3 regions of the Nonomuraea sp. NPDC049028 genome follow, and region 3 is predicted to be linked to each of the others. Evidence: riboswitches for the same ligand, from Rfam matches in the RefSeq annotation. Region 3 holds a riboswitch; each other region holds the start of a gene.

Region 1 (9,513 bases), on a different contig from region 3:
ACCACGCTCATGAACAGCATGGCGCTCAAGGTCGCCCTGCCGGAGCTCGTCCGGGACGTGCCGCTGGAGACGATGCGGCCCGGTGACGTGTACGTGCTCAACGACGCCTACCGGGGCGGCGTGCACACCAACGACCTGCTCGTCTACCGGCCCGTCTTCGTCGAGGACCGGCCCGCGTACTTCGCCGCGACCATGATCCACGTATCGGACCTGGGCGGGCTGTCCGCCGGTGGCATGGCGCCGCTGGCCACCGACATCTTCCTCGAAGGGCTCCAGCTGCCTCCCGTACGGCTGGCCACCTCCGCCGGTCTGGAACCGGCCGTGGAGGCCATCCTGCGGGCCAACAGCCGTACGCCGGACAAGGTCATGGGCGACGTACGGGCGCTCGTGGCGGGCACCGCCGTGGCGGCCGCCCGGGTCGGGGCGCTGGTGGCGGAGTACGGGGCGGCGGGGCTGGCGAGCGGGATCGACGATTACCTCGACTACACGGAGGCCAGGACGCGGACCGCGCTGGCCGACCTCCCGGAGGGCCGCTTCGAGGCGTCGTACCCGATCGACGACGACGGAATAAGTCTCGAAAAATCGCATGATGTCCGGGTGGCCATCACCCTGGAACGCCACTCCTCCGATGGCGGGCGCGTCGAGCCTCAGGTGCCCGAGATGCGGGCCGTGGTGGACTTCGCCGGGACCGGGGCGCAGGTGCCGGCGGCGATCAACGCGTCCGCGTCACAGTCGCTGGCCGCCGCCGTCTTCGCGGTGCGCTGCTTCCTCGATCCGACGATTCCCATGAACGACGGCTGCCTGCGCGCGATCGAGGTACGGCTGCCGGAGGGCTCGCTGCTCAACGCCCGCTCTCCCTACCCGTGCGGTGGACGGTACGTGCCGATCTACGCGGCCATGGAGGCCATCTTCCAAGCGCTGTCGGATGCCGTACCGGAGCGGGCCATCGCGCCCAGCGGCATCCTCCAGCCGTTCTCGATCGCGGCCGTCGGGGCACCGTACTGGATCCACCTGTCGTACGACTTCGGCGGCGTCGGCGCGCGGCGGGGGCTCGACGGGCCGGACGCGACAGGCGTGCACTTCGGCATCGGCCGGAACTCGGTGCCGCAGGCGGAGCCGGTGGAGAGCCGCTGCCCGCTGATCGTGGAGTCGATCGAGACCATCCCGGACTCCGGCGGCCCCGGACGGCATCGCGGCGGGCTGGGCTCGCGGACCGTGTACCGGTTCCTGGCGGATTGCCACGTCACGACGCGCGGCGACCGGCTGCGCCTGGCCCCGCCGGGCCGCGACGGCGGGCTGCCGGGACGGGTTGGCGGCTTCTTCAAGCGCCACCTGGACGGGACGGTCGAGCGACTGGCGTCGAAGGTGAACAACGTACGGTTCGCCGCGGGTGAGGCGTTCGTGGTGGAGACGACGGGCGGGGGCGGAATGGGCTCCCCGTACGAGCGGGACCGCGAAGCGGTGCTCGCCGACCTCGACGCGGGCCACGTCACGGAACGCGGCGCCCAGGAGGACTACGGCCTCACCCGCTGATCCAGCGGCTGCGGACGTCCGCTCGGGGCATCCCCCGTGCGGACCCCGACCACCACAGACCGCCCCCGCCCTTCCCCCGGAGGGGGTATTCCTCCACAAGGACCTCAGCAGCCGCAGACCGTCACAGGAGATCGAGACGGTCGTGGGACGCCCACCGTCCTAGCTCCGGGGCCGCCAGGAGGCCGCGCCCTGGTGGACGGCGGAGTGGACGGCGCGGGCCAGGCGGGCGCCCCAGGTCGAGCGCGGGCCGCCGAAGAGCTCCTGCTGCCCCTCAACGCGTACGGCCAGGCACAGGGCGTCCGAGGCGGTACCGGTGCACGGGAAGCCCGCCTCGATCAGCGCCTGCGACTTGGCCTCCGTCATCGTCATCACGGCGTTGACCAGGGCGGCGTCGGTCATCGCGACCGGCACCACGGCCATCAGGTTGATCGTCCCCACGGGCGGCGCGGGGGTGGCGAGCATCGGGGCCAGTTCGGGGTCGGTGGCGCCCTCGGGGGCGGCCGCCCAGGTGGGGACGCGTAACCCGACCGTCGCCACGACCTCCGCGCCGCCGTCCACCGACCGCGCGTAACGCTCCACCGAGGCGGCGGTCATCATCCCCACCCCGCTGCCGTCAGGCCCGAGATCGAGCAGGTGCTCGACCGGGTCCATCCGCGAGTAGCCCGCCACGACCTGCGCGTTCAGCACCCACGTACGCTCCCCGATCCCCCCGCCCAGCAGCGCCGACGAGATCATCCGCCACCCCGGCCCGAACTCCCACAGCAGCGACCCGAGCCGCGCTCCGTCCTCGACCCGATACGTCAGCTCCACGAAACCCCCTTCAGGACAACGCCCTCGACCCGGTAGGCCACCAGATCCCCTTCAGGACGACATCCTCGACCCGATAGGCCGACGCCACCTTCACGAGACACCCCTGACCAGGTGCACCACGGGCCGGCCTCCGGGACCCGGCGCGATCTCCACCCGGGCGTCGAAGTGGGTGCCGACCAGCGCCTCCGTGAGCACCTGTCCCGGCCGCCCTGCAGCGATGGCCCGGCCGCCGGCGAGCAGGAGGAGCCGGTCGGCGTACTGGCCGGCGAGGGTCAGGTCGTGCAGCGTCGTCACCACGGTCAGCTCGTCGGCGAGCCTGAGCCGGTCGACCAGTTCCAACACCTGCTGCTGGTGCCCGAGGTCGAGCGCGGTCGTTGGCTCGTCGAGCAGGAGCGCGGGCGCCTCCTGGGCCAGTGCCCTGGCCAGGACCACCCGCTGCCGTTCGCCACCGGACAGCTCCCCCAGCCGGCGCGCGGCGAACTCGGTGAGGTCGAGGCGTTCGAGCACGGACCTGGTGACCTCCTTGTCGTGGCGGCTCTCGCTGCCGAGGTAGGGGATGTACGGGGTGCGGCCGAGCAGGGCGTAGTCGTACACAGTGATGTCGGGTGGCAGCGAGGGCGTCTGGGGGGCGTAGGCGACCAGCCTGGCCCGGTCCCTGGGCCTGAGCGTGTTCGCGGCCCGGCCGCCGACGGTGACGTCGCCCCGGTGGGCGACGACGCCCATGACGGCCTTGAGCAGGGTGGACTTTCCGGCGCCGTTCGGGCCGATGATCGCCAGCCATTCGCCGCGCCGTACGGAGAGGTCGACGTCGCTGAGCACCTCGCGCTCACCGAGCCGTACGGACAGGCCGCTCGTCTCGATCATCCGGGCCGGCCGGGCCGTGTCGGCGGTCATGTGGCGGTCTGCCGGGTCATGCGCAGGACCGCCACGAAGAACGGCGCGCCGACGAACATGGTGACCACCCCGATGGGCAGTTCGGCGGGGGCGATGACGGTGCGCGCGACCAGGTCGGCGAGCACGAGGAAGGCGGCGCCGCCGATCAGCGACAGTGGCAGCACGATCCGGTAGGAGCCGCCCGCCAGCCGTCTGACCACGTGCGGGATGACGATGCCGACGAACCCGATGAGCCCGCTCACCGCCACGGCCGCCGCGGTGGCCAGGGAGGCGGCGAGCAGTACCGCCAGCCGTACCCGCCCGGCGCGGACGCCGAGGCTGGTGGCCTCCTCGTCCCCCACCGAGAGCACGTCCAGCATCCGCCCGTGCGCGAGCAGCAGGACGGCCGAGACGGCGGCGTACGGCAGGACCAGCCAGAACTGGTCCCACCCGCCGCCCACGTCGCCCAGGATCCAGGAGTAGATGCGCTGCAACTGCTCGACCTTGAACTGCTGGATGAACGTCTGGATCGCGGTCAGGAACGAGGTGACGGCCACCCCGGCGAGCACCAGCGTGGCGGTGCCGCCCGAGCGCCCGGCGGTGTTGCCGAGCACGTACGCGAGGAACACCCCGCCGACCGCACCCGCGAAGGCGGCCACCGGGATGCCGACGGCCGGGGTCGGCACGAGCACGATGACCACGGTGGTGGTCAGCCCGGCTCCGGCCGCGGCGCCCAGCAGGTAGGGGTCGGCCAGCGGGTTGCGGAACACCCCCTGGTAGCCGGCCCCCGCGATGGCCAGCAGCCCGCCGACCACGGCCGCCACCAGCACTCTGGGCAGCCGCAGCTCGAACAGCAGCCCCTGCTCCACGGGGGCCAGCCCCGAGTCCACGTGTACGTACGGCAGCCAGTCGAGCGCCTGGAGCACCACCTGCCACGGCGAGATGTCGGCGGCCCCGCCGAGCAGCCCGGCGACCATGGAGACGGCGAGCACGGCCAGCGCGCCCGCCGTCCACATCGGTCTGGACCTCACTGGCGGGTGGCCGCCTTGCCGACGGCGTCGCTGATGGTCTGTGCCAGGTCGACGACCCGCGGGCCCCAGCGCGAGGCGATGTCGTCGTCGAGCTGGATCACCTGGTCACCCTTGACGGCCGACAGTCCCTTCCAGCCGGGGCGCTTGGCCAGCGTGTCCTTGCTCTGCTGGCAGCACTTCACGTCCGCCAGGAAGATCAGGTCCGGGTCTGCCTGGGCGACGAACTCCGCCGACAGCTTGGGGTAGCCGCCCGCCGGGTCCGGCGCCTTGTCGGCGATGTTGGTGAGGCCGAACATGGCGTAGATCTGCCCGATGAACGTGCTGGACGTCGCCGCGTAGGGGGTCTGGTCGAGTTCGTGGTAGTAGGTGAGCTTCTTGTCCTTGGGGGCGTTCGCCGAGAGCTTGTCGAGGGACGTCTTCATGCCAGTCACGACTTGTCCGGCCTTTTCGGTGTTGCCGGTGGCGGCGCCGAGGTCGGTGATCTCGTCGTACGCCTCGTCGAGCTTGGTGGCGGCGGGCTCCAGGAGGACCGGCACGTTCACCTTGCCCAGCTTGGCGACGATGCCGTCGATGTCGTTGGAGACGATCACCAGGTCGGGCTTCTGGGCGACGATGGCCTCGACGTTCGGCTTGAAGCCGGACAGGTCGGTCTTGGGGACACCGGCCGGGTAGTTGGACTGGTCGTCCACCGCGATGACCTGGGGGCCCGCGCCGATGGCGAAGAGCGTCTCGGTATGGCTGGCGGAGAGCGAGACGATCCGCTCCGGCTTTTTGGCGATGCTGACCTTGCCGTTGCCCGCCTCGACCGTCACGGGGAAGGCGGCGGAGCTGGTCGTGCCGGTCGTACCGGTGGAGCCGGTGGGGCTCGCGGGGGACGGGGTGGTGGTAGTGCTGGTCTGACCACATCCGGCCAGAACGAGCGTTCCCAGCAGCGCGCCCGCGAAGGCCGTGCGTACGGGCCTCACGAGAAGTCCTTTCACACTGTCGGAACCGAGAGACCCGCTTGAGAGCGACGGATCACCCTTTTCCACGAGGGTTGATGACGTCAGCGCGGAGGCAGGCGACCTGGCTATGACAGTTGCGGGACAGCGCCGGACTCGCACCGGACTTCGCTGCAACTCTGCGCGTCGGACAGACGCTATCAATGCGCCAGATGCGCGTTAAGTCAAGGGGTGCCCAATTGGGCTTCCGCCTCGGCGATGATCTCTTGCAACCTGAGCCCGTGGGCCGCGTCCAGCGGGTGGCCGCCGCCCTGGCGTACGGTCCGCGCGAACTCCTCGGCGATGGTCTCGAACGGATCGTCGTCATCACTGGGCAGCAGCGTCGCACTGCCCGTCCTGCCGTACACCGCGACACTGGCCGGCGGCAGGTCACCGGCGGCGGCCATGCACAGCGACGCCTCGCTGGCCGCGCCGCCCTCGTGATCGAGCAGCAGTCCGGTCCAGCCGAGCGGGTTGCCGTGCGCGCGCACGCCGGTCACCCGGCCGAGCGCGGCGTCGAGCAGGTCGACCACGTGCGGCCCGACGTCCAGGAGCGCCCCGCGCTCGAGCCGCCACGGGGTGCCGAAGAGGTGGCCGCCCAGCAGGACATCGGAGATGTTCGCGGCGTGACCGCCGAACGCCTCGATTTCCGCGCAGCGCGCCAGGAACTCCCTGACCTGCTTCATATAACGCATGCTGAGCACCATCTGGGAGGCCACACCGGCCTCACGCACGGCATCGGCGAGCCGCCGCGCGTTCTCCAGCGAGTCGGCGAGCGGCTTCTCCAGCAACAACGCCTTCCCGGCCTTCGCCGCGCGCACCCCCAATTCGGCCTGTACGCCCGGCGGCACGCAGAACGCCACGGCCTCGCACGCCTCGAACAACTCCTCGACCCGCTCGAACACCGGCGCCCCCAGCCGAGCGGCAGCCTCCGGACGCCGAGCCCACACGCCGGCGAACCGGAGATGCGGGCTGTTGACCAGCATGGGCGCATGCGCGCGCTCCGCCCACGGCCCCGCCCCGACCAACCCGACCGACACCGGCTCCATTCATCCCCCTTGATCCGCCACAACCCTAATGCGGTTCCTAGGAATGTTCTCCGGGTATCCGGTCTTCCGCTCCCCCGCAGGGGTGTCCGCTCCGAGGGACTCCTGCCACGACAAACCGTCACAGGGATCGAGACAGTCGTGTGACGGACCGCTCCGGGGAATTCCGGTGGTCACCCCGCCGCGTCGCGCCATTGGCGCAGGGCGTGTTCAGGGCGGTGGGCCACCGTGCCGGAGTCGATGACGATGGTCTGTCCCGTGATGCACCGGGACTCAGCCGAGGCGAGGAAGGCGACGAGGTCGGCCACGTCGTCCGGGGTGCAGGCCCAGGGCAGCAGCCGTTCGGCCGCCTTGTCGGCCAGCCGCTCCCGCCCGAGGGCCTGCGCGGCCGCGTCGGTCAGGACCAGTGCGGGCGCGATGGCGTTGCAGCGGATGCCGCGCGAGCCGTACTTGGTGGCCACATAGCGCACGAAACCGGTCAGCGCCGCCTTCGAGGTGCCGTACGCGACGTGCGCGACGTCGCCCAGCAGACCCGAGACCGACGAGGTGACGACGAACGCGCCGCCGTCGGCCATCACGGGGGCCGCGTGCTTGACCATGAGCAGGCAGCCGCGCAGGTTCACCGCCATCGTGCGGTCCCATACGGCGACGTCGAGGTCCTCGAGGTCGCGGTCGCGGCCGTAGGTGCCGGGGTCGAGCGCGGCCGCGTTGGAGTGGACGACGTCCAGGCGGCCGAACGAGGCGAGCAGGTCACCGATCGCCTCGGCCACCTGCTTCTCGTCCGACACGTCACAGACGAGCGCCGTGGCCGTGCCGCCCCTGGCGCGGATGGCGGTGGCAACCGACTTGGCCCCCGCCGCGTGCACGTCCAGGACGCCCACGCAGGCACCCTCGGCGGCCAGGCGCGACGCGCACGCCGCGCCGATGCCCGACCCCGCGCCCGTCACGAGGGCCACCCGCCCGTCGAACCGACCCGGCGCGGCACTCACCACGTCACCCGCAGAGCCGTCAGCCCCCGGCCCACGAGGGACTTGCGGTAGACGATGGGCTCGTCGGCGAGCCTCAGCGAGGGTAGGCGGCGGCCGAGCACCTCGAGCGCCGTCCGAAGCTGCAGCCGGCCGAGCGCGGCGCCCACGCAGAAGTGGATGCCGTAGCCGAACACCATGTGGGCGTCGGCGTTGGGCCGGTCGATGACGAACCGGTCCGGGTCGGGGAAGACGGTCTCGTCGTGGGCGGCGGAGTCGGTGGAGAGGAGCACCAACGACTTTTCCGGAATTATCACGTCGTGTAGCGAAATATCCGTGGTGGCGTACCGGAACGACCCGAGGGAGGCGCCGTCGATGCGCATGCACTCCTCCACCGCGTTCTGGATCAGCGGCGGCGCGACCGGCCAGGCGTCCTCGCGCAGTAGCCGCAGGACGCTGTTGGCGAGCTGGTTCGGCACGGTGTCGTTGCCGCCGAGCAGGATCGTGGAGATCAGCTCCACCACCTCGCGGTGACTGAGCTCCGAGCCGATCAGCGAGGTCATGAGCGAGGTGAAGTCGTCGCGCGGCTCCTTGGCGCGGGCCGCGACCAGCCGATCCACGTAATCCAGATAGGTCAGGAAACTGTCGGCCAGTTCGAGCTGGCGGTCGGGCGGCTGCGGCGACAGGAAGAGCTGGAACCAGTCCTTCACATGCGCCTGTACGAACCCCTCGTCCGACTCGGGCACCCCGATGAACCGGGCGGTCAGCTTGATCGACGGCTCGTGCCCGATCTCGGACACGAAGTCGGCCTCGCCCCTGGACGCCACGCGGTCGAGCAGGTCCTCGTTGAGCCGCCGGAAGTGCTGCTCCATGGCCGAGACCGCCCGTGGCGTGAACGCCTTCGACACCGAACGCCGCAGTCTGGTGTGGTCGGGCGGATCGACGTTCGCCACGAAGCTGGACAGGAACGACCCGTGCTCGCCCAGCCTGTCGCGCGTCTCACGGGTGAGGCTGCGGGAGATGGTCAGCGAGCCCTCCGAGGAGAACCGCCTCGGATCGCCGTACGCCGCGCGCACGTCGGCGTGCCGGGTCAGCACATAGGCGCCGAGGTGCTCGCTGCGGAACACCGGCCGCTCCCGGCGCAGCCTGCCGAGGAACTCGTACGGCGAGGCGACGTGCCAATCCGAGCCGACGTCGAAGTCCTCGATCGCGTCCCCGATCGTGCCGTGGGTCGCGCCGTAGCTCGTGCCGCCGGCCGTCCCGCCGGTCGTGCCATCGGTCGCGTCCTTGAGCGTCCCGTCGGTCGTGCCCTCGATCATGCGAAGATCCTCCGGGGATTGTCGACGAGCATCTGGTGGATCTGGTCCTCGGTGACGCCTCTCTTGCGCAGCTCGGGCAGGACGTCGCGGGAGATGTGCAGGAGGTGGTAGTTCGGGTGGCGCTGCCGTACGACCTCGGCGTCAAAGCGATCGTTGAAGCAGTACGAGTCGTGACTTAGCACCATTTGGTCGGCGTGGCCGCGCGCGCACATCGTCGCCACGATCGACACCCGGTCCTCGAACGGCGAGAGCGTCTCGATGCCGAAGCGGTCCATGCCGAGGTAGGAGCCGTTCGCGGCCAGTTCCTCCAGGTAGGCGACGTCGGTCGAGTCGCCCGCGTGACCGATGACGACCCTGGTGAGGTCGACGCCGAGCTCGCCGAGCAGCCGCTGCTGCTCCAGGCCGCCCCTGGAGGCACTGTGCGAGTGGGTGGTGATGGGCACGCCCGTCTCCAGGTGCGCCTCGGCGACCGCCCGGAACACCCGTTCGGTCCCCTTGGTCATGCCGAGATGGTCAGTGGCGCATTTGAGCATGCCCGCCTTGACCCCGGTCCGGCCGATGCCCTGAACGATGTCCCGTACGAAGAACTCCGCGAGCCGATCAGGCCCGCCGAACAGCGAGCCGGGACCCCGGTTGCCGAAGTACGGGGGGAGGGCGTCGTAGGTGTAGAGGCCGGTGGCGGCGACGATGTTCACGCTGGTCAGCTCGGCCACCCGCTGGACGGCGGGGATATACCTGCCGAGCCCGATGACGGTCAGGTCCACGATCGTGTCGATGCCCTCGGCCCGGAGGTCGTCCAGTTTGGCCGCCGCCTCCCTCGCCCGCCGCTCGAAGTCCCACCCTTCCGGGATGTCCGGCCAGTTCCAGAGAATCTCCGGACTGAGCCCGAACACGTGCTCATGCATGAGCGTGGCGCCGAGCTCGCCCACCGGCCCTCTCACCGTCTCAGGCATAGG
Region 2 (9,513 bases), on a different contig from region 3:
CACCGAGGTGCTCGCGCACCTGATCGCCCGTACGGTCGAGGAGACCGACACGCTGGAGGAGGCCGTACGCAAGGCGCTCAAGAGCATCGTCGGCACGTACGGCATCGCGGTCGTCGACAGTGAGCGGCCCGGCGAGGTGGTCGTGGCCCGCAACGGCAGCCCGATCGTGCTCGGCATCGGCGAGAAGGAGATGTTCGCCGCCTCCGACGTGGCCGCCCTGGTCCGCTACACCCGCCAGGTCGTGCACCTGGAGGACGGCGAGCTGGCCGTGCTCAAGGCCGACGGGTTCCACACCTTCGCCAGCGACGCGCGCGAGACCGCCAAGGAGCCGCTGACCGTCGACTGGGACGCCGGGCACTACGACACCGGTGGCTACGAGCACTACCTGCTCAAGGAGATCTCCGAGCAGCCCGACACGGTCTCGCGCACCATGAGCGGCCGCCTCGACGAGCGCTTCCACATCGCGCACCTGGGCGGCCTGAACATGGACGCCCGCGAGACCCGCTCCTTCCGCCGGGTGAAGATCATCGGCTGCGGCTCGGCCTACTACTCCGGCCAGATCGGCGCGCAGCTGATCGAGGAGCTGGCCCGCATCCCGGCCGACGCCGAGCCGGCCAGTGAGTTCCGCTACCGCAACCCGGTCGTCGACCCCGACACGCTCTACGTCGCGATCAGCCAGTCGGGCGAGACCTACGACACGCTCGCGGCCGTACAGGAGCTCAAGCGCAAGGGCGGCCGGGTCATCGGCATCGTCAACGCGGTCGGCAGCGCCATCGCCCGCGAGGTCGACGGCGGTATCTACCTGCACGCCGGGCCCGAGGTCTCGGTCGCCTCGACCAAGGCGTTCACCTCGACGTCGCTGGCGTTCGCGCTGCTCGCGCTGCACTTCGGCCGGGTGCACGACCTCTCGCCCGCCGATGGCCGCCGCGTCTGCGAGGGCCTGCGCAGGCTGCCCGGCCAGATCGAGGAGATCCTGGCGCAGGGTGACAAGATCGCCGAGCTGGCGAAGAAGTACGCGAACTATCCGAGCATGATGTTCGTCGGCCGGGTCCGCGGTTACCCCGTGGCCCGCGAAGGCGCGCAGAAGCTCAAGGAGATCTCGTACGTCCACGCCGAGGCCTATCCGGCCAGCGAGCTCAAGCACGGGCCGCTCGCCCTCATCGGCCCCGAGATGCCGACGGTGGCGATCGTCCCCGACGACGAACTGCTCGACAAGAACCTCACCACCCTCGGCGAGATCCGCGCCCGCGGCGGCAAGGTGCTCATGGTGGGCCACCGCGAACCCGACGCCAAGCTGGCCGACGACGTCATCGTGGTGCCGAAGAACGAGATCGAGCTGGACCCGATCCTGCTCACGATCCCGCTGCAGCTGCTGGCGTACCACGCCGCCGTGGCGCTCGAACGCGATGTGGATAAGCCGCGCAATTTGGCTAAGAGCGTCACAGTCGAGTAACTGCTACGACACGGCGGCCACAATAGGCACATAGCCCGTGATAAGCGGACCGGCAGGACTTAAGATCGAAACTGTGCCCGAGTTTCATGGTCAACCGCCAAATCTCGCACGAATGTACGATTACATGCTCGGCGGCACAGACAACTACGCCGTCGACCGCGAGGCGATCGACCGGCTTGCGGAGCTGCTCCCGCAAGCCGTCCTGCTGGCGCGTGCCAACCGGGCCTTCCTCCAGCGCGCGGTCCGCCACCTGGCGGACGCGGGCGTCCGCCAGTTCCTCGATCTGGGCAGCGGGCTGCCGACCCAGGGCAACGTGCACGAGGTGGCGCCGGAGGCGAAAGTCGTCTACGTCGATCGCGACCCGGTCGTCGCCACCCACGCCAGGGCGCTGCTGGAGGAGGCGGGCCGGGCCGTCTTCGTCCAGGCCGATCTGCTCGACCCCGACGAGGTGCTGGCGCAGGCGTCCCGCTTCCTGGACCTGAACGAGCCGGTGGGCGTGCTGCTGGTCTCGATCCTGCACTTCATCCCGGACGCCCGTGACCCGGGCAAGATGGTGACCAGGCTGCGCGAGGCGGTGGCGCCCGGCAGCTACCTGGTGCTCACCCACGCGACCTCGCGGGGACGGTTCGAGGAGGGCGCCACGCCGCTCCACCGGCCCACCTCGGCCGGGGCGGGTACCGACCGGACTCCGAGGGAGATTCGGGCGTTCTTCGGGGACTTCGAGCTGGTCGAGCCGGGCCTGGTGCACGCCCCCGACTGGCGTCCCGACCGGCCCAGGCTGGTCAGCGAGCCCTCGCTGCCGTCGTACCTGCTCGTCGGTGTGGGCGAGAAAACATCATAGTTCTTCCCGACTTTTCGTGATCCCTGATAATGACAACCCTGATGTGTAACAGTGCGTTAAGTGTCAGTGACCTGGGGTAGTTATGGGGTGCGAGGGGAGGACGCCATGCGCCGACGGGGGTTCTTCGCGCTCGGCCTGGCGGTGGCGGCCTGCGCGACAGGATGTGGCACGGAGGGGAGCCTCGGCGGACGCGCCGTCAACGCGGCCGGCCTCTCGGGCCGGTTCGCGATCGTCCCCGGCGCCGGACGCTGGGCCCGCGTCGCCAAGACGCTCGTCAAAACCGCCCGCGACGCCGGTTTCCCCGTCTCCGGCACGCCGCCCGTCACCCGGATCACCGTCACCGGGCTGCCCGCGCTGGCCGCGACCGAGCTCAACAACGGGCTCTCGTTGCTCGACACCGCCACGCCGCTGGCCCGGCTCACCGGCCAGATCGAGGTGGTGGTGGTGCCCGCACACTCCAAGTTCGCCACCTTCGACCAGTTCGGCGCGCAACTGGTCGCCCACCCCGACCGCACGCCCCTGACGGGCGGCCCGCAGGGCGAGCCCGACCACCTGCTGTTCGGGCTGATCGCCAAGGGCCTCGGCGCCGACACCCGGCAGGTCGACTACACCGGTTTTCCCGGCAGCGAGGAGGCCTCGGCCGCGCTCCTCGGCGGCAAGGCCGCGGCGGCGACCGGCACGCTCGCGGACTGGCGCCGCGCCATCGGCAAGGGCCTGGTCAGGGTGCTCGCCGTCTCCAGCGCGCGCCGGGTGGACGGCATCGAGGCGCCGAGCCTGCTGGAGTGCGGGGTGCGGGTGGACTTCGCCGACTGGTGCGCGGCCGTGGGGCCCGAAGGCATGACCGATGACGGCAAGGCCGTCGCCATCCGGCTCTGCGACGAGGTCACGGGGTCCGACTCGTGGCGGGCGGCCTGCCGGGCGGAGGGATGGACCTCGATCCCGCTCAGCGGCGACGACTTCGAACAGTGGCTGGCCTCGGAGATCGGCAGGACCAGGGCCGTGCTCCGCGATCTGGGCATGCTCGACACCGCTGACACAACATGCTGGGGTAGTTGCGCCAAGGGCCACTAGATGTAGGATTCTGCTCGTCGCTGGTTCGCCCCTCGGGGCGGAGCAAAAGGGAACCCGGTGCGATTCCGGGGCTGCCCCGCAGCGGTGAGCGGGAACGACCGCCGTCACGAGCACTGGAGATCTCCGGGAAGCGACGGCCAGTAGGAATGATCGACCATGCCCGCGAGCCCGAAGACCTGCCGGCGACGTTGGGGGAGCCAGCCGGCTCCGCCCATCGAAGTGTCCATGGCCTCGAGGGAGGGCCGGGGGCGTCGGCGGCCGTGGAGTCCAGGGCCGCCGTGCTCTCACGCGCCCTCACGGGGATGAGCTCGCGAGGAGAGAGCACGTGACGCAGATCATTGAGGCCGATCACCAGCCGGCCACGGCCGATCACCAGCCGGCCACCGTCGATCGGCAGCCGACCACCGTCGACCGGCGGCTGGCGATCGAGGAGGCCGCCGCACGAGTGATCACCGATCCGGCCAACTCCCGGATCGCCGCCCGGCTCCTGGCCGAGGAGATCGCCGACGAGGCGGCCGGGCACGGCGTGCGGACCTTCTCCGAGTCCATCGCCGCCAGCCACGCCGCCGGGCTGATCCAGGACTCGCTCGCCGCCTTCGTCGGCGCGCACGCCGCCGAGCTCGACGCGCTCGTCTCCGGCGAGGCGGACGACCGCTTCGAGTACTTCGGGTTGCGTACGGTCTACGACCGCTACCTGCTGCGGCACCCGGAGTCGCGGACCGTGCTCGAACGGCCGCAGCACTTCCTGCTCCGCGTGGCCTGCGGGCTGTCGGAGACGGTCGCCGAGGCCGCCGAGCTGTACGGCCTCATGTCCACGCTGTCGTACCTGCCGAGCTCGCCGACGCTGTTCAACTCCGGTTCGCGCCGGCCGCAGCTGTCGTCGTGCTTCCTGCTCGACTCGCCGCGCGACGAGCTGGAGTCGATCTACGACCGCTACGGGCAGGTGGCCAGGCTGTCGAAGTACGCCGGGGGCATCGGCATCGCGTGGACCCGGGTGCGCTCGCGCGGATCCCTCATCAAGGGCACCAACGGGCACTCCAACGGCATCGTGCCCTGGCTGCGTACGCTCGACTCCTCCGTCGCCGCCGTCAACCAGGGCGGGCGCCGCAAGGGCGCGGCCTGTGTCTACCTGGAGACCTGGCACGCCGACGTCGAGGAGTTCCTGGAGCTGCGCGACAACACGGGCGAGGACGCCCGGCGTACGCACAACCTCAACCTGGCCAACTGGGTGCCGGACGAGTTCATGCGGCGGGTGGAGGCCGACGAGGTCTGGTCGCTGTTCGACCCCAAGGAGGTCCCCGACCTCACCGACCTGTACGGCGAGGCGTTCACCCGCGCCTACCGCGCCTACGAGGCCGACGGTCGCTACACCCGGCAGCTGCCCGCCCGGACCCTCTACGGCCGGATGATGCGCACCCTCGCCCAGACCGGCAACGGCTGGATGACGTTCAAGGACGCCGCCAACCGCACCTCCAACCAGACGGCCCGGCCCGAGAACGTCATCCACCTGTCCAACCTGTGCACCGAGATCCTCGAGGTCACCAGCGACGGCGAGACGGCGGTGTGCAACCTCGGCTCGATCAACCTCGCCGCCCACCTGACCGGCGAGGGCGTCGACTGGGCCCGGCTGCGCGCGACCGTCCGTACGGCGGTGCGTTTCCTGGACCGGACCATCGACCTGGGCTTCTACCCGACCGCCGAGGCCGAGGCGGCCAACAAGCGCTGGCGGCCGATCGGGCTCGGCGTGATGGGCCTGGCCGACGTCTTCTTCACGCTCCGGCTGCCGTTCGACTCGCCCGAGGCGCTGGGGCTGTCGACCCGCGTCGCCGAGGAGATCGCCCTGGCCGCCTACGACACCTCCGCCGATCTGGCCGTCGAGCGCGGCCGGCATCCGTCGTACGAGGAGACCAGGGCGGCGGGCGGCGTCTTGCACCCCGACCACTACGGCGCCGCCGCGTCGCCGCGCTGGGACGAGGTGCGCGCGAAGATCGCCGCGACCGGGCTGCGTAACTCGCTGATGGTCGCCATCGCCCCGACCGCGACCATCGCCTCCATCGCCGGCTGCTACGAGTGCATCGAGCCGCAGGTGTCCAACGTGTTCAAGCGCGAGACGCTGTCGGGGGAGTTCCTCCAGGTCAACCGCTACCTGGTGGCCGACCTCCAGGCTAGCGGGCTGTGGACGCAGCGGATGCGCGACGACCTCAAGCGGGCGGACGGCTCGGTCCAGGACATCGCGGGCATCCCCGATGACCTCAAGACCTTGTACCGGACGGCCTGGGAGCTGCCGCAGAAGGCGCTCATCGACCTGGCCGCGGCCCGTCAGCCGTACATCGACCAGTCGCAGTCGCTCAACCTGTTCATGGCCAGCCCGACGATCGGCAAGCTGTCGTCGATGTACGCCTATGCCTGGAAGCAGGGCCTGAAGACCACCTACTACCTGCGCTCACGCCCGGCCACCCGGATCGCCCAGACGACGATCGCGCAGACGACGATCGCGCTCGACGCCGTCGCCTGCTCCTTGGAGAACCCGGAAACCTGCGAAGCCTGCCAGTAGTAGACCCCCTCGAACGGAGACCCCCAATGCTGCTCGACCCCGGCATGGACCTGACCCTGCGCCCCATGCGTTACCCGGACTTCTACGAGCGCTATCGCGCCGCGATCCGCAACACCTGGACCGTCGAGGAGGTGGAGCTGCACTCCGACCTCGCCGACCTGGCCAGGATGACGCCGCAGGAGCGCCACCTGATCAACCGGCTGGTCGCCTTCTTCGCCACCGGCGACTCCATCGTGGCCAACAACCTCGTGCTCAACCTTTATCAGCACGTCAACGCCCCCGAAGCGCGCCTGTACCTCAGCAGGCAGCTGTTCGAGGAGGCCGTACACGTGCAGTTCTACCTGACGCTGCTCGACACGTACCTGCCTGACCTGGAGGAACGGGTCAAGGCGTTCGCCGCCGTCGAGCACATTCCGTCCATCAGGGACAAGGCGGAGTTCTGCTTCCGGTGGATCGACTCGATCAACGGCCTGCGGCGGCTGGAGAGCGCGGACGAGCGGCGGCAGTTCCTGCTCAACCTGATCTGCTTCGCCGCCTGCATCGAAGGGCTCTTCTTCTACGGAGCGTTCGCCTACGTATACTGGTTCCGGTCTCGGGGCCTGCTCGGCGGGCTGGCCACCGGCACCAACTGGGTGTTCCGTGACGAGTCCATGCACATGGAGTTCGCCTTCAGCGTCGTCGACACCGTGCGGGCCGAGGAGCCCGAGCTGTTCGACGACAAGCTGGGGGAGCAGGTCACCCGCATGATCGAGGAGGCCGTCGCCGCCGAGTTGGCCTTCGCCCGCGATCTGTGCGGCGACGGCATGCCCGGCATGAGCGTCGAGCAGATGCGCGACTACCTTCAATATGTCGCCGACCAGCGGCTGGCTCGGCTCGGGCTGCCGCAGAGATACGGCACGGCCAATCCGTTCGGGTTCATGGAGCTGCAGGACGTCCAGGAGCTGGCCAACTTCTTCGAACGGCGTGTCTCCGCATACCAAGTGGCTGTTGAGGGCAATGTGACTTTTGACGAGATCTTTTAAGACATAGGGGGCATGAACGTGCAGTCGCCGACTGACTGGCTCATTCTCGCCATCTCGGTGGCGGGCGCCATTCTCGTGGTGGAGGTGGTCAGGAGGCTGCTGGTCAGGGCGGGCCGCAAATGGGCGCTCGCCCGGCACCTGGTGGAGCACTGCACCTGGGCGGCGTACTCGGTGGGGGTCGTGGTGGCGGCCAACCTGGTGTTCTCGCCCGGGATGATCGGCGAGAGCGTCCGCCTACGCGAGCTCGGCGGCACGATCGACCGCGTGCTCGGCCTGGTCACCATCGCCTGCGTCACCTGGCTGATCGTCCAGGCCAGCTATGCCCTCACCGACGTCGTCCTGGACCGGCTGGTCCTCGTCAAGGGGGAGCGCAATCGCCGGGCACGGCGGATCATGACCCAGATCGGGCTGGTCCGCCGCGTCGCCGCCGTGACCATCGTCGTGCTGGCGATCGGCACCATGCTGTTCTCCTTCCCGCAGGTCCGAGCGCTGGGCGCCGGGCTGCTCGCCTCGGCGGGCATCGCCGGCGCCATCGTCGGTATCGCCGCCCAGCCGACCATCGGCAACATGCTGGCCGGGCTCCAGCTCGCCTTCAGCGACGCGCTCCGCCTCGACGACGTGGTCGTGGTCAACGACGAGTGGGGCAGGATCGAGGAGCTCACGCTCACCTACGTGGTGGTACGCCTGTGGGACGAGCGGCGCCTGGTCCTGCCCGTGTCCTACTTCACCCAGAACCCGTTCGAGAACTGGACCAGGCACGGCAGCCAGGTCCTCGCCGTGGTGTTCCTGCGCGTCGACTGGTCGATACCGATCGGCAAGCTGCGCGAGGAGCTCTACCGGTTCATCCAGGAGAGCCCGCTGTGGGATCAGAAGGACTGGACGCTCCAGGTCACCGACGTGCTGCCGAACGGGCTGGTCGAGCTGCGGGCGCTGATGAGCGCCGCCGACTCGCCCTCCGCCTGGGACCTCAAGTGCGACGTACGCGAACATCTCGTGACCTACATCAGGGAGAACTTCCCCGAGTCCCTGCCCCGCTTCCGCATCGAGACGCCGGAGACCCGCGCGGGGGTACCGTGGACCAGCTCCCTGCCGGGCTGAGGCTCAGCGCCGGTTGGCCAGCAGCACGCCGGCGCCGCCGACCAATAGTCCCGCGACCGCCAGCGGATGCAGCGACTGCCCGACGAGGAGCCACGCCATCACCGCGGTGACCGACGGGGTGAGGAAGAACATCGTGCTCACCCGGCTCGCGGGTGCGTTCTTCAACATGGTGTTGAGCAGCAGGAACGCGCCGATCGAGTTGACCAGCACCAGCCAGCCCACGGCGCCCGAGAAGGCGCCCCAGTCCGTCACCCGAGGCGTCTCGAACACCAGCGAGGCCAGCCCCACCAGCGGCGCGCCGACCAGGAACTGCGTCGCGGTGCCCGTCCGCACGTCCATGTCCGCGGCGAACCGCTTCTGGTAGATCGTGCCCAGGCTCAACCCCAGCAGCCCGACCACGCAGAACGCCACCCCGGCCAGAGAGAAGCTCAACCGGTCCGCCACCGCCAGCCCCACCCCGGCCGCGCCGAGCCCGAAGCCCACCCACTGGCGCGGGCTCACCCGCTCGCCCAGCAGCCGTCCTGCCACGAGCGCGATCACCACCGGGTTGAGACCCTGGACCAACGCCACGACCGCGGCGGGCACATGCAGGCCGATCGCGGAGTAGAACGCGCCGAACTGCACCGCCTGGACCAGGATCCCGGACACCACCACGTGCGCCAGCCGCCGGCCGCGCGGCCACGGCGCCCGCACGACCAGCGCGAACGCGCCGAGCAACAGCCCCGCCAGTGCGAACCTGGCGAACGTCAGCAGCAACGGCGGCGCCGCCCCGACGCCGATCACCCCCGCGATGAAGGCGCTGCTCCACATCACCACGAACAGGGACGGCATGAGGGCCGGCGCCTTGCTCCTGGCCTCCATAACGCTGACCGCCACGGCACACCCTCCATAACCCCTTAACCCGGTTATGTCACTGTTCCGTGTCCTCGCATAACCTGTCAACATGGTTACTATGAGGGTGTGACGAGCTTCACCTTCATCAGCGGCAATCTGGGGCTCGACCTGGCGGGCACCCTGCAGCACCGCCGGGCCGACCGGCGTGACCTGCTGCGCGAGCCGGCGGACCTGGCGCGGTGGACGGTCGAGGCGGGCATTCTCGACGTCCCGCCGACGGTCGTGGACGCCGATCTCGTGGCGGGGAAGACGTTGCGGGAGGCCATCTACCGGCTGGCGCTCTATCGGCCGGCGGCGGGGGACACCATTGACCGGCCCGCTGTCGGTGGGGCCGGGGTGGCGGCCGACGATCGGCTGCTGGTCAACCGGGTCGCCGCCGGGCCGCCGGCGTCCGTGCTGCTGAACGACGCCGGGCGGGTCGAGCGTGCGGGGGATCTCGCCGCCGCCCTCTCCACCGTCGCCAGGGAGGCGGTCCAGCTGCTCGGGGGGCCGCGGGCCGTACAGATCAAGGAATGCGGGGGAGAGGTGTGCACCCGCCTGTACGTCGACACCTCGCGCGGGTCGTCGCGGCGCTGGTGCG
Region 3 (9,513 bases):
TCGTCGGCGGACGGGCCGTCCTCGGCCAGGCGGCGGCCGGTGGTCAGGTGCACGGGGCGGCCGACCTGGGTGAGGCTGGTGCGGTGGCGGGCGGTGAGCGCGGCCACGCTGCTGACCCCTGGGATCACCTCGTAGTCGAACGTGACGTTTCCGCGTTGGAGGATCTCCTCGACGATGGTCAGCGTGCTGTCGTACACGCCCGGGTCGCCCCACACCAGGAACGCCCCCGTCTGGCCCTCCTTCAGCTCCTCACGGATCAGCGCCTCGCAGGCCAGCGCGCGGCGGGAGCGCCAGTCCTCGACGGCGGCGGTGTAGGCGGGGGTGGTGCGGTCGCGCTCGGGGTCGCGGGCCTCGGCGATCCGGTACGGCGGGCGGCCGTGCTGGTCGATCAGGTCCAGCCGGAGACGTACGAGATCCTGTTTGACCTCGCCCTTGTCGACGATGAAGAACACGTCCGTGGCGGAGATGGCCTTGGCCGCCTGCAGAGTGAGATGGTCGGGATCTCCGGCGCCGATGCCGATGATGAGTAGCCGCTTCACCCGCACGAGTCTGCCAGAGAGCTGGATATACGATATGCCTCCGCAATTCCCTCGAGGAGGCTCGTGAATCTGGTCGAGCAGGGCGCCGCTTTCGCCGCGTTCTGGCAGGAACGGCACCTGTGCACGCTCTCAACGGCGCGTTCCGGCGGGCCGCCGCACGCGGTGCCGGTCGGCGCGACGCTGGATCTGGAGACCGGCGTCGCCCGGGTGATCACCTCCGGTTCCTCGTACAAAGCCCGGCTCATCGGAGCGGACGGCGCGCTGGTCGCGCTCAGCCAGGTGGACGGCCGGCGGTGGTCGACGCTGGAGGGGCGGGCCGTGGTGCGTACCGAACCGGAGCAGGTGGCCGACGCCGAGCGCCGTTACACCGCCCGCTACAAGCCGCCCCGGCCCAATCCGGCGCGGGTGGTGGTGGAGATCCAGGTGACGCGCGTGCTGGGCAACGTGTGATCACCGTCGTCGGCATCGGCGCGGACGGCTGGGACGGCCTGCCGGCGGAGTCGCGACGCGTACTGGAGGCGGCGGAGGTGCTCATGGGCGCCTCCCGCCAACTCGGCCTCGTGCCCCGGTCCGGTGCTGAGCGGGTGGCCTGGCCCTCGCCGCTGCTGCCCGCGCTGCCCGAGCTCATGGAGCGGTACGCCGATCGCCAGGTGTGCGTGCTGGCCAGCGGCGATCCGATGTTCTACGGCATCGGCTCCACCCTGGTGCGGCTGCTCGGCGCGGCCCGGGTCAGGGTGCTGCCGCATCTGTCGTCGCTGTCGCTGGCGTGCGCTCGGCTGGGCTGGCCGGTCGAGCAGGTGGACGTGGTCAGCCTGGTGGGCCGCCCGCTGGCCGCGCTGAACGCCGCGATCCTTCCCGGGCGCCGGGTCCTGGTGCTGGGCGCCGGTCGGGACGCCCCGGCTCTGGTGGCGGGGCTGCTGACCGGGCTCGGGTACGGTCCGAGCCCGATGACGGTCTTGTCGGACCTGGGCGCGGCGTCGGAGTCCATCCGGACGGGAACGGCCGAGAAATGGGCGGGAGCGACATCGGTGTTGCAGGTGATCGCGGTCGAGTGCGTCGCCGGACCCGGCGCCGAGCCGTTCGCTCGCGTGCCCGGACTGCCGGACACGGCCTTCGAGCATGACGGGCAGCTCACCAAGCGCGAGGTCCGGGCCGTCAGCCTGTCACGGCTGGCGCCGCTGCCCGGCGAACTGCTGTGGGACGTGGGCGCGGGCGCGGGCAGCATCGCCGTCGAATGGCTGCGCGCCCACCCGTCGAACGCCGCCGTGGCGGTCGAGAGCAGGGCCGATCGCGTCGCCGCCATCCGCCGCAACGCCGACCGGCTCGGGGTTCCCGCCCTGCGCGTCGTGGAGGGGCGAGCGCCGGTGGCGCTGGAGGGCCTGCCCGCGCCGGACGCGGTGTTCGTCGGCGGCGGCGCCACCGCGCCCGGAATGCTGGAGACCTGCTGGGCGGCGCTGCGGCCCGGCGGCAGGCTCGTGGTGAACGCCGTGACCTTGGAGTCGGAGTCCCTCGTCGCCGGATGGTACGCCCGGCTGGGCGGCGATCTGGTGCGCCTGTCCGTGCAGCGGGCCGCGCCCGTCGGCGGGTTCACCGGCTGGCGGGCCGCGATGCCGGTGACCGTGTGGTCGATCGTCAGGGAGGACGTGTCGTGACCGTGTACTTCATCGGGGCTGGCCCCGGTGCCGCGGATCTGATCACGGTGCGGGGGTTGCGGCGGTTGGAATCGTCGCCGGTCTGCCTGTACGCGGGCTCGCTCGTACCCCGCGAACTGCTGGAGTCCTGCCCGGCAGACGCCAGGCTGGTGGACACCGCGAACCTGACGCTCGACGAGATCGTCGCGGAGCTGGCCGCCGCCCACGCCAAGGGCATGGACGTGGCGCGGCTGCACTCGGGGGACCCGTCGGTGTTCAGCGCGGTGGCCGAGCAGATGCGCAGGCTGGACGTGCTCGGCGTGCCGTACGAGGTGGTGCCGGGCGTTCCGGCGTTCGCGGCGGCGGCGGCCGCGCTGGGCAGGGAGCTGACCGTGCCCGGTGTCGGCCAGACGGTCATCCTGACCCGTACGTCGGCGCGGGCCACGCCGATGCCCGACGGCGAGGACCTGACCACGCTGGGCGCCAGCCGTGCCACGATGGTGCTGCACCTGGCCGTACAGCGGATCGACGCGGTGGTGGCGGAGCTGCTGCCCTCCTACGGGGCCGACTGCGCGGTCGCGGTGGTGGCGCGGGCGAGCCGGGCCGATGAGGTCGTTCTGCGCGGCACGTTGAGGGACATCGCCGAGCAGGTCCACGAGGCCGGGATCCGCCGCACCGCGGTGATCGTCGTCGGCCGGGCGCTGTCGGCGACACAGTTTCCCGACAGCCACCTGTACAGCGCGGAGCGGGAACGATCATGCGACGGGACCTGATCGCGCTGCCCCTGCGGCAGGGCAGGCGGTGCCGCAGGGGCAGCGGCACAGCGCAGGCGCGCAGGATGGCGGCATGAGACGGGTTCTGATCCTGGGCGGCACGGCGGAGGCGCGGGCGTTGGCCGCCGAGCTGGCCGACGTCCCGAGCGTGCACGTGGTGTCGTCGCTGGCCGGGCGGGTGACGAACCCGAGGCTGCCGGTCGGCGAGGTGCGCGCGGGCGGATTCGGCGGGCCGGACGGGCTGGCCACGTGGCTGGCCGCCGAGCGGATCGACGCCATGGTGGACGCCACCCACCCGTTCGCGGCGCGGATGACGGCTTCGGCGGCCGAGGTGTCGGCGCGCACGGGCGTGCCGCTCCTCGTCCTGCGCCGACCGGGCTGGCCGCAGGGACCAGCCGACACCTGGCAGCGCGTCGACTCCCTGCAGGCCGCCGCCACCCGCCTCGCCGAGTCGGCCGGGCCGGTGCGGGTGTTTCTCACTACCGGGCGCCGGAGTCTGCCCGTCTTCACCGGGCTGGCCGGGGTGTGGCTGCTGGCCAGGTCCGTCGATCCGCCCGAATCGCCGGTCCCGCCCCACGTACACGTACTGCTCGACCGTGGGCCCTACACGGTCGAGGGCGAGCTGGCCCTCATCCGCGAGCACCGTCTGGACGTGCTGGTCACCAAGGACAGCGGCGGCCGGCTCACGGCCGCCAAGCTCGTCGCGGCCCGCGAGCTGGGGCTACCGGTGATCATGGTGGACCGGCCGCCGCTGCCGACGGGTGTCCGCCTGGTGGAGACCGTGAACGCGGCGGCGCTCTGGGCTCAGGGGTAGCGGCGGGGGGTGTAGACGACGCCGCGAGCGGTGACCCGGGTCGTGGAGGAGCCGACGATCAGCAGGCAGCGCATGTCCACCTGGGCCGGGTCGAGCTCGCCGAGCGTGGTGACGGTGACGCTCTCCTGTGCGCCGCCGACGTCGCGGCCGATCACCACCGGAGTGGCCGCGTCGCGATGCTCCAGCAGCAGGTCACGCGCGGCGGCGAGCTGCCACGTACGGCTGCGCGAGGCCGGGTTGTACAGCGCCAGCACCAGGTCGGCCTTGGCGGCCGCGGTCAGCCGGTCGGCCACCACCTCCCACGGTTTGAGCAGGTCCGACAGCGACAGTACGCAGTAGTCGTGGCCGAGCGGCGCCCCCGCCCTGCTGGCCACCGCCTGCGCGGCCGTCAGGCCGGGCACGATCCGTACCGGCACGTCGGGGAACCCGGCCGCCGCCTCCTCCAGCACCGCGCTGGCCATGGCGAACACCCCGGGATCGCCGGAGGACACCACGGCCACCCGCGCGCCCGCCGCGGCCAGCTCCAGCGCGTGCCTGGCGCGTTCGGCCTCGACCCGGTTGTCGGTTCGGTGGCGGCGCTGGCGCGGGTTGGGCGCCACCCGGTCCACGTACGGGCCGTAGCCGACCAGGTCGGTGGCCGCGGCGAGGGCCTCCTGTGCCTCCGGCGTGAGCCACGGCCGCCCGGCCGGGCCGAGACCGATGACGGTCACCTCGCCGCGCCCCTCGGTCGATGAGGGCTCGGGGACGAAGGTGCGCTCGGCCGGGCTGGCGAGCAGGGCCAGCGAGAAGTACGGAACGCCGTCGGCGTCCACGTCCTTGAGCGGCGCGACGCGTTCGGCGCCCATGGTGGCGCGCTCGACGTACCAGGCGTCGTCCAGCCGCCCGGCCTCGGCCAGGGCGTCGCGGACGTTCTCGAACGTCCTGCCCAGCTTCAGCACCGCCGCCGAGTCGGTGCCGCGCAGCCGCTCGGCCAGCACCTCGGCGGGCAGCGTGCCGGGCAGTACGGTCAGCACCTCGTCCCGCTCCACCAGCGGCCGCCCCAGCACGGCGGAGGCGGCGCTGACCGAGGTCACGCCCGGCACCACCTCGGTCGGATAGCGGTGGGCCAGCCGCTTGTGCATGTGCATGTAGGAGCCGTAGAACAGCGGGTCGCCCTCGCTCAGCACGACCACTATCCGGCCCGCGTCCAGGTGCGCGGCCAGCCGTTCGGCGCAGTCGGCGTAGAAGTCGTCCAGCGCGCCCTGGTAGCCGCCGGGGTGGTCGGTGGTCTCCGTGGTCAGCGGGTACAGCAGCAACTCCTCGATCTGCCCCTCCCGCAGGTACGGCAGCGCGATCGAGCGGGCGATGCTGCGGCCGTGCCTGGCGGCGTGGTACGCGATCACGTCCGCCTCGCCGATCAGCCGGGCCGTCTTGACCGTGACCAGCTCAGGGTCTCCCGGGCCCAGTCCGACCCCGTACAGCCGTCCCGTCATCGCCGTCACTCCGTCTCGTTCGCGATGGCGTTGACCGCCGCCGCCGTCATCGCACTGCCGCCGCGGCGCCCGTGCACCACCAGGTATTCCAGGTCGCTGTCCGCCAGGGCCCGCTTGGACTCGGCCGCGCCGATGAAGCCGACCGGCACGCCGAGCACCGCCGCCGGCCTGCCGGCCCCGTCGGCGACCAGTTCGAGCAGCCGGAACAGGGCGGTCGGGGCGTTGCCGATCGCCACCACGGCGCCGTCCAGCCGGTCGCGCCACAGCTCCAGGGCGGCGGCGCTGCGTGTGGTGCCGAGGCGTTCGGCCAGCTCCGGCACGCCTGGCTCGCCCAGAGTGCACACCACGTCGTTGCCGGCGGGCAGCCTGCGCCTGGTGACGCCGGAGGCGACCATCTGCGCGTCGCACAGCACGGGCGCGCCGCGCCGCAGCGCCTCGCGGGCCCGGACGACCACCGAAGGCGACCAGTCCAGGTCGGCGACGAGGTCGGTCATGCCACACGCGTGGATCATCCGCACCGCCACCTGGGCCACATCCGGGGGCATCCCGGTGAGGTCGGCCTCGGCACGGATGGTCGCGAATGAGCGCCGGTAGATCTCGGCGCCGTCGCGCAGGTAGTCGGTCACTGCTGCCTTTCCTCGTATCGGTCGAAGCTGACCGCCATCAAAGCGGTCGTTCCTCGTAGCCGTCGGCGGTGGCCACCATTTGGACCACCCGGCCGCGGGGCAGCCCGCAGCGCCGCTCGCAACCCGCCCAATGCACCGGCGTCGCAGCGGGCGCGTCCAGGGTCGCCACCCACCGCCGTACGTCCTCCTGCACGTCCGCCAGCGACTTGGCGCAGCCGGGACGTCCGGTGCAGGCGCTCACCCCGACCCAGGGCGACGCCGGATCGGTCACCAGCCCTGCCGCGGACAGCTGCCGCACCGCCGTCTCGGCCGCGGCGGGGGACAGGTCCAGCAGGACGACCGTCCGCCACGGCGTCAGCCGTACGGGAACCGCCCCGCCGTCGTCGGCGGTGTCGGCGACAGCGCGTACCTGAGCGGCGGACAGCCGCCCGAGCGGCACCACGGCCTCCAGCGCCACGCGGCCGTCCCGCTGATCGACAGGTCCGGGACGATGGGCCGAGCGGGGAGAGGATGCGTCCAGAGCGGTCGTCGCACGCTCGCCCGCAACGCCGAGGTGGGCGGCGATTCGGGCGGGACCGTCCGCTAACTCCGCGATCCGCCACGCGCCCCGGTCACGATCGGAAAGCCCGCGCTCCCGTTCGTCGAGGAACGCCTCGGCGGCGGCGATCATCTGCCCGACCGCCGCGTCACGAGGCACGACAAGCCCGGTGTCCACGCCCGCCAGCAGCAGTGACACCCAGGCGTCACCGCCCGCCACCGCGCCGTCGGGCAGTGCCGCCCAGGCGTCATCATTCACTGCCGCAGGCACGAGAGTGACATCGGCGGCCAGCGGCCGCGTGTCACCTGTGCCGTCGTCCAGCGCGAACAGGAAGCGCCCTGGCAGCCCGGCCAGCCGGGTCCGCGCGCACAGCGCCAGGTCCAGGGCCTCGACCAGGGGTTGCGTGTCCACCAAACCCGCAGGACCGCGGCCGCCGAGCGGCGATGCGACGATGTTGCGTACCCGTTCGTGCGCGGCCGAGGGCAGCAGCCCGACGCCGGCGATCCGTTCGGCGAAGACGGCCGGCGCGCGCAGGCCCCGCACCTGTACGTTCGCCCGCGACGTGAGCTCGACCACCCCGGAGCCCAGCTCCGCCGCGCAGGCCGCCAGCTCGCGGAGCTGGACGCCGGAGACCGCGCCGCCGGGCAGGCGGACCCGGGCCAGCGGGCCGTCGGCGGCCTCGTGCACCTGGAGCGCTCCCGGACAGGCGTCGGGCCGGACCCGTCCGGAAAAGTCGGCTATGGACACGATGAGGATGGTAACGCCACTTCTGGTGGAGGTTGCTCCTGCCGTAGGCTCCTGGGTAGGCGATGGCAAAGGGAGGAAGCCGGTGCGAATCCGGCGCGGTCCCGCCACTGTGACCGGGGAGCGAACCCCACCGCAGGCCACTGCCCGGCAACGGGTGGGAAGGCCGGGGTGAGCGCTGATCCGGGAGCCAGGAGACTCCTGCCGTCGCGACACCCACGACCGGGGCGAGGACCCCGAGGGAGGATCGTGCCGTGCCTGGCGACAGCCATACCGTCCTGCTGCTCTCCACCTCCGACACCGACCTGCTGAGCGCGCGTGCCTGTGGCGCCGCCTACCGTCTGGGCAACCCCGCCCGGCTCGACCCCGACGATCTGCCCGGCCTGCTGGAGGGGGCCGACCTGGTCGTCGTACGGCTGCTCGGCGGTCGCCGCGCCTGGCAGGAGGGGCTCGACGCGCTGCTGGCCGGGCCCCGTCCGGTCGTGGTGCTGGGCGGCGAGCAGGCGCCGGACGCCGAGCTGATGGAGCTGTCCACGGTGAGCGGCGGCGTCTGCGCCGACGCGCACGCGTACCTGGCGCACGGCGGGCCCGCCAACCTGACCGAGCTGCACGCCTTCCTGTCCGACACCGTCCTGCTGACCGGGCGCGGGTTCGCGCCGCCGGCGCCCACGCCGTCCTGGGGGCGGCTGGAGCGCGAGGCACGGTCACACGAGGGGCCCGTGATCGGGGTGCTCTACTACCGGGCGCACCACATGGCGGGCAACACGGCCTTCGTCGAGACGCTCTGCGCCGCCGTCGAGGAGGCGGGCGGGCAGGCGCTGCCGGTGTTCTGCTCCTCGTTGCGCACCGCCGAACCCGAGCTGCTGGAGACCCTGCGGGCCGCCGACGCGCTGGTGGTGACCGTGCTGGCGGCGGGCGGCTCGCGTCCCGCGACGGCGGGCGCGGGCGGGGACGACGAGGCGTGGGACGTGGGCGCGCTGGCCGCGCTCGACGTGCCGATCCTGCAAGGTCTGTGCCTGACCACGTCCAGGCAGGCGTGGGAGGACAACGACGACGGCCTGTCGCCGCTGGACGCCGCCTCGCAGGTGGCCATCCCCGAGTTCGACGGGCGGATCATCACGGTGCCGTTCTCCTTCAAGGAGATCGATCCGGACGGGCTGACCGTCTATGTCGCCGACCCGGAGCGGGCCGCGCGGGTGGCGGGCATCGCCGTACGCCACGGGCTGCTGCGCCACACCCCGCCCGGCGGGCGGCGGCTGGTGGTGATGCTGTCGGCGTACCCGACCAAGCACTCGCGCGTGGGCAACGCCGTCGGGCTGGACACCCCCGCCAGCACCGTACGGCTGCTGGCCCGGCTCGCCGAAGCGGGCTACGACCTGGGCGAGGGCTTCCCCGGCGTGGCCGAGCAGGACGGCGACGCGCTCATCCACGCGCTCATCGCCGCGGGCGGCCAGGACCAGGACTGGCTGACCGAGGAGCACCTGGCGGGCAACCCGGTACGCATCTCCGCCGCCTCCTACGAACGCTGGTACCGCACACTCCCCGCCGGCCTGCGCACCGGGATCGAGCGGCACTGGGGACCCCCGCCCGGCGAGCTCTTCGTCCATGACGGCGACATCGTCCTGGCGGCGCTGCGCGCCGGGAACGTGGTGGTCATGGTCCAGCCGCCACGCGGCTTCGGCGACAACCCGATCGCCATCTACCACGACCCCGACCTGCCGCCCAGCCACCACTACCTGGCCGCCTACCGCTGGCTGTCGGCCGAGTTCGGCGCGCACGCGATGGTGCACGTGGGCAAGCACGGCAACCTGGAATGGCTGCCGGGCAAGTCGGCCGGCATGTCCGCCTCGTGCGGCACCGACGCGGCCATCGGCGACCTGCCGCTGATCTACCCGTTCCTGGTCAACGATCCGGGCGAGGGCACCCAGGCCAAGCGGCGGGCGCACGCGGTGCTGGTGGACCACATGGTGCCGCCGATGGCGCGGGCGGAGACATACGGCGACATCGCCCGGCTGGAACAGCTCCTGGACGAGCACGCCACCATCGCCGCCATGGACCCGGCCAAGCTCCCGGCGATCCGCGCCCAGATCTGGACACTGATCCAGGCCGCCCGGCTCGACCACGACCTCGGGCTGGCCGATCGGCCGCACGACACCGAGTTCGACGACTTCATCCTGCACGTGGACGGCTGGCTCTGCGAGGTGAAGGACGCGCAGATCCGCGACGGCCTGCACGTGCTCGGCCAGGCGCCGGCCGGGCAGGTCAGGGTGGACCTGGTGCTGGCCATGCTGCGCGCCAGGCAGATGTGGTCGGGCCGCGAGACCCTGCCCGGCTTACGTGAGGCGCTCGGCCTGGCCGAGGACGGCACGGCGGGGC

The links. A riboswitch is a leader RNA that binds a small molecule or an ion and turns the genes downstream of it on or off. The one in region 3 is predicted to bind cobalamin.
Region 1: another riboswitch for cobalamin. It lies ahead of ACGFJ2_RS23555 (ABC transporter substrate-binding protein); the one in region 3 lies ahead of cobN (cobaltochelatase subunit CobN).
Region 2: another riboswitch for cobalamin. It lies ahead of ACGFJ2_RS03820 (ribonucleoside-diphosphate reductase subunit alpha); the one in region 3 lies ahead of cobN (cobaltochelatase subunit CobN).

What each region holds. Positions count from the first base shown of each region.
Region 1 is NZ_JBICTR010000006.1:38,441-47,953, reverse strand. It holds gene ACGFJ2_RS23575 (hydantoinase B/oxoprolinase family protein) at 1-1,533, shown strand, start outside; gene ACGFJ2_RS23570 (adenosylcobinamide amidohydrolase) at 1,693-2,343, opposite strand; gene ACGFJ2_RS23565 (ABC transporter ATP-binding protein) at 2,434-3,237, opposite strand; gene ACGFJ2_RS23560 (iron ABC transporter permease) at 3,234-4,232, opposite strand; gene ACGFJ2_RS23555 (ABC transporter substrate-binding protein) at 4,244-5,212, opposite strand; cobalamin riboswitch at 5,285-5,405, opposite strand; gene ACGFJ2_RS23550 (Gfo/Idh/MocA family oxidoreductase) at 5,413-6,276, opposite strand; gene ACGFJ2_RS23545 (SDR family NAD(P)-dependent oxidoreductase) at 6,447-7,262, opposite strand; gene ACGFJ2_RS23540 (cytochrome P450) at 7,259-8,557, opposite strand; gene ACGFJ2_RS23535 (phosphotriesterase) at 8,554-9,510, opposite strand.
Region 2 is NZ_JBICTR010000001.1:841,805-851,317, forward strand. It holds gene glmS (glutamine--fructose-6-phosphate transaminase (isomerizing)) at 1-1,453, shown strand, start outside; gene ACGFJ2_RS03810 (SAM-dependent methyltransferase) at 1,527-2,294, shown strand; gene ACGFJ2_RS03815 (tripartite tricarboxylate transporter substrate-binding protein) at 2,400-3,365, shown strand; cobalamin riboswitch at 3,370-3,564, shown strand; gene ACGFJ2_RS03820 (ribonucleoside-diphosphate reductase subunit alpha) at 3,691-5,919, shown strand; gene ACGFJ2_RS03825 (ribonucleotide-diphosphate reductase subunit beta) at 5,946-6,941, shown strand; gene ACGFJ2_RS03830 (mechanosensitive ion channel domain-containing protein) at 6,954-8,039, shown strand; gene ACGFJ2_RS03835 (DMT family transporter) at 8,043-8,915, opposite strand; gene ACGFJ2_RS03840 (CGNR zinc finger domain-containing protein) at 9,000-9,513, shown strand, end outside.
Region 3 is NZ_JBICTR010000013.1:370,233-379,745, forward strand. It holds gene cobF (precorrin-6A synthase (deacetylating)) at 1-539, opposite strand, end outside; gene ACGFJ2_RS45095 (pyridoxamine 5'-phosphate oxidase family protein) at 603-989, shown strand; gene cbiE (precorrin-6y C5,15-methyltransferase (decarboxylating) subunit CbiE) at 986-2,191, shown strand; gene cobM (precorrin-4 C(11)-methyltransferase) at 2,188-2,943, shown strand; gene ACGFJ2_RS45110 (cobalt-precorrin-6A reductase) at 3,017-3,757, shown strand; gene cobJ (precorrin-3B C(17)-methyltransferase) at 3,748-5,229, opposite strand; gene ACGFJ2_RS45120 (precorrin-8X methylmutase) at 5,235-5,855, opposite strand; gene cobG (precorrin-3B synthase) at 5,893-7,140, opposite strand; cobalamin riboswitch at 7,169-7,357, shown strand; gene cobN (cobaltochelatase subunit CobN) at 7,392-9,513, shown strand, end outside.